Regions from separate parts of the Limosilactobacillus portuensis genome, predicted to be linked through region 2. Evidence: predicted binding sites of a transcription regulator. Region 2 holds the regulator's gene; the other holds the start of a gene.
The links. Region 2 encodes Rex, which represses fermentation and respiration genes when NADH is low (regulators of the CRP and FNR family bind a similar motif). Its sites were predicted from a motif close to TTGTGAANTANTTCACAA; they were not measured.
Positions count from the first base shown of each region.

Region 1: a site for Rex is predicted at 1,963-1,980, ahead of PRK60_RS05110 (CidA/LrgA family protein). Genes of this name have one in related genera too.

Region 1 covers NZ_CP117296.1:1,011,711-1,016,111, reverse strand. The annotation lists gene PRK60_RS05120 (sensor histidine kinase) at 1-1,036, shown strand, start outside; gene PRK60_RS05115 (LytR/AlgR family response regulator transcription factor) at 1,014-1,739, shown strand; gene PRK60_RS05110 (CidA/LrgA family protein) at 2,151-2,555, shown strand; gene PRK60_RS05105 (LrgB family protein) at 2,571-3,311, shown strand; gene PRK60_RS05100 (L-lactate dehydrogenase) at 3,342-4,313, shown strand; gene PRK60_RS05095 (YjjG family noncanonical pyrimidine nucleotidase) at 4,358-4,401, opposite strand, start outside.
Region 2 covers NZ_CP117296.1:1,409,444-1,413,844, reverse strand. The annotation lists gene PRK60_RS07205 (ABC-F family ATP-binding cassette domain-containing protein) at 123-2,072, opposite strand; gene PRK60_RS07200 (redox-sensing transcriptional repressor Rex) at 2,336-2,992, shown strand; gene groES (co-chaperone GroES) at 3,172-3,456, shown strand; gene groL (chaperonin GroEL) at 3,512-4,401, shown strand, end outside.

The DNA.
Region 1 (4,401 bases), 400 kb from region 2:
AGTTCGCATTATCAAAAAATACACAAACTTTGATGCAATTAGTATTACTGATCGGAACACGATCCTTGCTCATATTGGTGCAGGGAGTGATCACCATATTTCGGGGGAAACGATGGTGACAACGCTCTCTGAATCAGTAATTCAGAGTGGCCAGGTAAAAGTTGCACGGAATGCTGAGGAGATTGGCTGTTCGCAAATTGACTGTCCCTTACAGGCAGCAATTGTTGTCCCGTTGCGAGTTGCGGATAGAGTGGCCGGAACTTTAAAAATGTATTATACCGATAGTTGGAAGCTAACGCCGGTTGAAATTCAGCTGGCAACCGGTTTAGGCGGAATCTTTGCTAACCAGATTGCTTTAGGGGATGCTGAAATGCAGGCCCGATTGGTTCGTGATGCCGAAATTAAATCGCTACAGGCACAGGTTAATCCGCACTTCTTCTTTAATGCGATTAATACGATTAGTGCAATGATGCGACGAGACAGTGATAAGGCGCGTCAATTGCTTCTGCAGTTAAGTACCTATTTCCGCTCAAATTTAATTGGTGCTCGAGAGACGCAAATTACCCTAGCTCAAGAACGTCAACAGGTTAATGCTTACCTTAGTTTGGAAATGACTCGTTTTCCAGGAAAATACGATGTTCAACTACATACGACCGTTAGTGATGATGTTTTACTACCCCCATTTACAATTCAGGTTTTGGTGGAAAACGCATTAAAGCACGCGTTTGGGGAACGGAAAATCGGTAATTACGTGATCATTGATGTCTATCAGCAAAAAGACCGGTTAATAATTACGGTCAAAGATAATGGTCAGGGAATCTCACCAGACTTGATAAAGCGTCTCGGCCAACAGGCAGTCCCGTCTAAGCATGGTTCAGGGACTGCGTTGCATAATTTGAACCAGCGATTAATCGGGTTGTATGACAAGAAAAGCGGCCTTCACTTTACCAGTAGTAATCAGGGGACAACAGTCAGTATCTCCATTCCATTTACCAAAAAGGGAGGACAAGTAAATGAAAGTCTTAATTGTGGATGATGAACCGTTAGCACGTGACGAGCTTAGCTACCTATTAGAACAAAATGACCTGATTGACGAAATAAATGAGGCTGATGGAATTAATTCTGCTCGCGAAGAAGTGGCAAATAATCGGCCGGATTTAATCTTCTTGGATATTCAGTTGGATGATGGTAGTGGGATGGCATTTGCCAAGAGCTTGAAGAAAAAGGGAAATTGTCCCTACATTGTTTTTGCCACTGCTTATGACCAATATGCATTAGATGCCTTTGAGGCGGACGCAATCGATTATGTTTTGAAGCCTTTTGAAGCAGAGCGGATTAATGATGCCGTCAAACGGGTCGTTAGACTAATGGATAACCAGAATGGCAGTCGGGGAGCAACTGTTCAACAAAGAAATCCGCGAATTTCACTAACTAATGATGAACGAACAATTGTCATTCAGAAGCGAAATATTCTTTATATTCAAGCACAAGCGGGGAAAGCTATTGTTCATACCGAAGATCAGGAGATCGTTAGTAAGCAAACTCTCAATAGTATTATTAATTTGTTAGATCCTAACAGGTTTATTCGGGTTCACCGCAGTTTTGTTGTTAACCTGAATAAGGTTCATGAACTGCAACCAAGTTTTAATCATACTTATGAACTAACCCTTGATGATGGGAGTAAAGTTCCTGTGAGCCGGTCATTTGTTGCTACCACCAAGAAGGCATTAGGAGTATAGTTAGCAAATTAAATTCCTGCGATTATACTTTAATAGTTTTAGAATATTAAAAAATAAGAAACGGGGCAGAAAAATATTTTGTTTTTCTGCCCCGTTTCCTGTTAATCATTCGATCAGTAATGTACAAAGTAGATGGAAGATAGTAAAACAGCCGTTATAACAGTAAATTAGAAAAGAATTAGTAAAGGATTAATGGTTAAAGATCGATTGATATAGTAACTAATTGTAAATAAATTAACAATCTCGAGGGCATTTCATCTATTGGTTAGGGCATCTCATCCTTAAATATGGCTATTTAAGTGTGAAATTCAACACAAATAGTAAAAAAAGTGTAAATTAAATAACTGAAGAGGCACTGTGAAAACGGTACCGAACAAAATTTATTTTTATTTCTGTGGGAGGGAATAAGTTATGGAAAAGGACAAACAACCTAAGGATTCCAACATTTATGTTCAAATGGGAATCTTTGCTGCTATTTTATTTGTTTCTCAATTGATCTCTGATCTTTTTCCAAAGAGCTTTGTTGTACCAACTCCTTTAATTGGTATGGTATTGCTTTACATTCTGTTGGCTACTCATATTGTTAAGCTTCACCAAGTTGCTAAGTTTGGTGACTTTATGATCGGACTAATTGCATTCCTGTTCGTTCCATCAGGTATTCAATTAGCTGCTCACCTTGACATCATGAAGAAGGAAGGACTTCAAGACGTTATCGTAATTATTATTGCTACGATTATCATTCTTGTTGTTATTGCCTACGTTGGTGCCCTTGTTATGAGCATTCACCACAAGATCACTGGTACTAAAGAAGACTAGGGAGGCACAATAATTATGGCTAATACGATTGTTACAAATCTAGCATTACCATTTACTGGTATCTTCATTTCATTGATTGTTTACCTAATTGGTATGTGGTTAACAAAGATTAGTAATGGATTCTTCCTTTTTAACCCATTACTTGTTGGGATGGTACTTGGTATCGTTGTCTTAGCAATTTGGGCTAAGGGCACTGGTTCCACTACCGCTGCTGTTTACAAGAAGTTCTACCTTCCTGGTGGTAACATGATTTTCTGGTTCTTGAACCCAGCTACTATGGCCTTCGCTATTCCAGTTTACCGTGTTAACAACATTTTCAAGAAGTACTGGTTCGATATTATCGTAATCTGCTTCGTTGGTGGATTTATTTCATTGTTCCTTATCAACCTTGTATGTAAGTTATTCGGTCTTTCTGCCGCTTCAACTGCATCAATGTTGCCACAAGCCGCAACTACTGCTGTTGCCATGCCAATTGCTGCTGGTGTTCATGGTGTTCCAGCCGTTACTGCAATGGCATGTATCCTTAACGCCGTTGTTATCTATGCTTTGGCCGAATTCCTTATTAAGGTTCTTGGTTTGAAGAAGATTTCAGCTGTTGCTACTGGTTTAGGTTTAGGTTCTGCAGGGCACACCGTTGGTTCTGTTAAGGCTCTTTCACTTGGTGAAGTTCAAGGTGCCATGGCTGGTGTTTCTGTTCTGATTATTTCATTAGCAATGGATATCTTGGTTCCAATCTACGCCCACTTATTCATGTAATTTAATTTATCATTAAGGAGAAACTGAATTATGTCAAAAAATCATCAAAAAGTTGTTCTTGTTGGTGACGGACAAGTTGGTTCAGCTTATGCTTATGCATTAGTTCAACAAGGGTTGGCTGAGGAATTAGAAATTGTTAACTTGTCAAAGGAACAAGCTGAAGGTGACGCCCTCGATTTAGAAGACGCAACTGTTTTCACTGCCCCAAAGCAAGTTTATCAAGCTGATTACGATGCTTGTGCAGATGCAGACCTAGTTGTAATTTGTGCTGGGGCTGCCCAAAAGCCAGGTGAAACTCGCCTTGACTTAGTTGGAAAGAACCTTGAAATCATGAAGCAAATTACGGAGAGTATTATGGCTACTGGTTTCGACGGAATTCTTTTACTTGCAACAAACCCAGTTGATGTTTTAACTTATGCAGTTCAAAAGATTTCAGGATTACCTGCTAGCCGGGTTATTTCATCCGGTACTTCGCTTGATTCAGCACGTTTACGTGTTGCGTTAGCAAAGAAGTTGGGAGTTAGTCCACTTGATATTAGTGCTAATGTGATGGCAGAACACGGTGATTCAGAATTTGCTGCATATTCTAGTGCAACAGTTGGTGGGAAGCCACTTCTTCAAATCTGTGAAGAACAAGGCATCAGTAATGATGAATTGCTAAAGATTGAAGATGACGTACGTCACAAGGCTTACGAAATCATCAACCGCAAAGGCTTTACTGCATATGGTGTTGCAACTTGCTTAATGAGAATTACGCGGGCAATTCTACGGGATGAAAATGCTGTATTACCAGTTGGTGCTTACATTGATGGTGAATATGGTATTAAGGATAACTATCTTGGAACTCCAGCTGTTATTAATGCATCTGGTATTTCGAAGGTTATCGAAGTTCCATTAAATGAACGTGAAAGTGAAGCAATGACTAAGTCAGCTGAAGCTTTGAAGAAAATTGCTACTGACGGGATGACTAAGGTTGGTTTAGTTAATTACCTGATTAAGTAGTAATAAAAAAGATGTGATGAAAAATTCATCACATCTTTTTCTTTTTAAAGAATTGCTTTAAGCTCGGTTAAACGGTGGATTTCAAAGG
Region 2 (4,401 bases):
TGTTGGATTAGTAATGATTAGGATTCGGAATTATGCAAGTGGCTCTCAGCCGGTGACCACCATTCTCTGGAACTTCCTACTTGGATCATTTGATTGCAGTTTACTTTCTTCTTGGTGAAAAGTCAACTATTTTCTTGATCGAACTTCTCTAATTCCTCAGCTGCACTAGTCCACTCCAATTCGACTTCTTCAGACTGCTCGTTTAACTTATTTAGTTGTTTTTGAAGGTCCGTCAATTTACCAATATCCGTAGCAATTTCAGGTTGGCTCATCTGCTCTTGAAGTGCTTGTTCCTGTTCCTCAAGGGAAGCCATCTGGTTTTCTAACTTGTCAACCTGTCGCTGGAGCTTTCGCCGGGCACGCTGGGTTTCCTTACTTTGCTGGTAAGACTGTTGAGCGCTGGATTTCTTGGGCTTAGCTGTAGAGCTGTCTTGTTGTTCTTGCCCTGCGGTTGAAGCTAATTCCTTATTGACGGCTTCAAGGTAGTCATCATAGTCACCTTCATAATGCTTAATTCCGGTAGCGCTCATGTCAAGAACATCCGTAGCAACCTGGTTAATAAAGTACCGGTCGTGGGAAATAAATAGGACCGTTCCAGGAAACTCGTTAATTGCGTTCTCAAGGACTTCACGACTATCAATATCTAAGTGGTTTGTTGGTTCATCAAGAATTAAGAAGTTAATTGGTTTAAAAGAAAGTTTGGTTAATTCTAAACGAGCCTTCTCGCCACCAGAAAGATCATGGACAAGTTTATAAACATCATCACCAACGAAGAGAAAACTACCAAGGAGAGAGCGAATATCCTTTTCGGGAATGTTTGGATGATCGTCCCAAACTTCATTTAAAACTGATTTTTCGGGATGAAGTTGTTGCTGTTCCTGATCATAGTAACCGATTTGAAGGTTAGCACCTAACTTAATCGATCCGCTAATTAGCGGGATCCGATCCAAAATTGACTTTAGCAGGGTTGATTTACCAATTCCGTTGGGCCCAATAATTCCAACTCGTTGGGGCTTACGAACGGAGAAAGATAATGGCCCGGCAAGCTTCTGATCATTATAACCAACTACCGCGTGATCAACGTCAAGAACTTCATTACCGCTATCCTTATCACTGTGAAAGTGGAAGTGGATTGACCGATCGTCAGTCTCGGGACGATCCAGCCGCTCCATTTTTTCTAGTTGTTTCCGGCGCGCTTGAGCACGTTTTGTGGTTGATGCACGGACAATGTTACGGTTGACAAAGTCTTCAAGTTTCGCAATCTTCTTTTGTTGCTGTTCATAGTGCTTCCATTCAGCAGTAAGCCATTCCTGCTTGTGTTGCATAAATTGGGTGTAATTGCCGGTATAATGCCGCAATGTATGGTTATCGAGATCATAAATATCGGAAACAACTCGGTCAAGGAAGTAGCGGTCGTGAGAAACAACAAGGAGAGCGCCCTGATAGCTTTTTAAATAATCTTCTAGCCATGCAAGGACGTTCATATCTAAGTGGTTTGTTGGTTCATCCAGGATCAAAAGGTCAGGAGACTGCAAAAGAATTTTAGCAAGGGCGAGCTTCGTTTTTTGTCCGCCAGATAGGGAGTTGATCGCGGTTTGGTAGTCAGCTTCTCCAAACCCAAAGACTTTTAAGATTCCCCGCATTCGCGATTCGTACTCAAAACCGCCTCGTTTCTTGAATTCAGCTTGAAGTTGGGAATATTTCTCCGTTGTTAGTTGAAATTCTTTAGTTGCTGGATCAAGTGAAGCTAACTGATCTTCTAACTGGTGAATTTGCTTTTCCATTTTATGGAGGGGAGCAAATACTAGATCAAGTTCAGCCCAGATACTATTTTGGCTGTCTAACCCTTGATCCTGAGCCAGGTAACCGATAGTTAAATCCTTGCTCTTAGAGATTGTTCCTTCATCGGGGCTTGTGATTCCGGCAATCATTTTTAAGAGGGTCGTTTTTCCAGCACCATTGCGACCAACAAGGGCAGTTCGCCCATGTCCTTGAATTTGGAGATTGATGTCATGAAAGAGGACATCCGCGCCAAAACGACGCATTACATTATTGGCTTGCAAAAGAATCATTTTGTTTACCTCGTTCTTCAAAAGATGTACCTTTCCATTATACGCTGGTTGACCTTGATTTCACAAAAATTAACCTGTAAATTACGTTAACGATTAAGCAAATGGAAAATTTTTTGAAAATAATTTTGTTTGAGTGTTCACAATGGGAGAGTTTGTTGCTAGAATAATAAGAGAATTGGATTTCACAAACTAGCAAAATTGAGTAAAGATTTAAAGCTCACTAATGTTGAATAATATAAAAATCGTAGGAGGAATAACAAAGAATGGTTACCAAGAAAATTCCTAAGGCAACGGCCAAACGGTTACCAATTTATTACCGTTACCTTAGTGTACTATTAAGTGCAAACAAACGACGGGTTTCATCGACGGAGCTTTCAGAAGCGGTCCAGGTTGATTCCGCAACCATTCGCCGTGACTTTTCTTATTTTGGTGAATTAGGAAAGCGGGGCTATGGTTATGATGTTGAGAGCCTGCTGAACTTTTTCAAGGGGATCCTAAATCAGGATACCCTTACTAACGTGGCCCTTGTTGGTGTCGGCTCGTTAGGAAGCGCGCTCCTTAATTATAATTTCCATCAAGATACTAACTTACGGATTAGCGCAGCGTTCGATACTAAGCCGGAATTAGCAAATACCGTAAAGAGCGGGATCCCGATTTATCCAGCAAGCGAGATGCAAAAGCAAATTAAGGAACAGCAGATCGATGCCGTGATCTTAACCGTTCCAAGTTCAACTTCTCAAAAGGTTGCTGATCAATTAGTTAGCGTTGGGGTAAAGGGAATTTTGAACTTTACGCCAGTTCGTCTCTCGGTTCCCAAGAATGTTCAAGTGCAAAATATTGACTTAACTAATGAACTTCAAACGTTAATTTACTTCATCAAGAATTATGCTGAAAATAATCATGATGAGAAAACAAACTAAATTATAGAATCGTCGGTAGTTACGTTAACTGTAATTACCGGCGATTTTTTAGTTAGCATCGCTGAAGAGCATATTGGTTGCAATCAACTCTAAAAATGGTATAGTAGAAAATGTAATTAGCACTTGGTACATGAGAGTGCTAATTTGAGTATGGAATTTATCAAAATGGAGGGATTAACGTGTTAAAACCATTAGGAGATCGCGTTCTTCTTAAAGCAGAAACAGAAGAAGAAAAGACTGTTGGTGGCATTGTTCTTGCTTCTAACGTTAAGGAAAAGCCAACTACAGGAAAGGTAATTGCTGTTGGTGCTGGACGGACTTTAGATAATGGCGAAAAGTTAGCACCAGTTGTTAAGGAAGGCGATCGCGTCCTCTTTGATAAGTATGCCGGAAATGAAGTTGAATACGACGGCGAAAAGTACCTCGTTGTTCATGAAAAGGACCTTGTTGCTATTGTTGAATAAGCGATCAAGGTTTAATAAATGACAGCATTAATATTAATATGAGGTGAATTAAAAAATGGCAAAAGAAATTAAGTTTTCTGAAGATGCACGGAGCTCAATGCTTCGCGGTGTTGATAAGTTAGCTGACACAGTTAAGACCACTATGGGGCCAAAGGGACGGAACGTTGTCCTTGAACAAAGCTATGGTACACCAACCATTACTAATGATGGTGTTACAATCGCTAAGAGCATTGAATTAGAAAATCATTTTGAAAACATGGGTGCTAAGCTTGTTTCAGAAGTAGCTTCCAAGACTAACGATATTGCCGGTGACGGTACTACTACTGCTACCGTTTTGACCCAAGCAATTGTTAATGCCGGGATGAAGAACGTTACTTCTGGTGCTAACCCAGTTGGTATTCGTCGGGGAATTGACAAGGCTACTGAAGTTGCTGTTGAAGCATTGAAGAAGATGTCCCATGACGTTAAGACTAAGGACGACATTGCACAAATTGCTTCAATTTCAGCTGCTAACCCAGAAGTTGGTAAGTTGATTGCCGATGCAATGGAAAAGGTTGGTAACGATGGTGTTATCACTATTGAAGATTCTCGTGGTGTTGAAACCAGTGTTGACGTCGTTGAAGGGATGAGCTTCGATCGCGGTTACATGTCACAATACATGGTTACCGATAATGACAAGATGGAAGCCGATTTGGATAACCCATACATTTTGATTACTGACAAGAAGATTAGCAACATTCAAGACATTTTGCCACTTCTTCAATCAGTTGTTCAAGAAGGTCGTTCACTCTTAATCATTGCTGATGATATTACTGGTGAAGCATTGCCAACCCTTGTCTTGAACAAGATTCGGGGAACCTTTAACGTTGTTGCTGTTAAGGCTCCTGGATTTGGTGACCGACGGAAGGCTCAATTGCAAGATATCGCTGTCTTGACTGGTGGTAC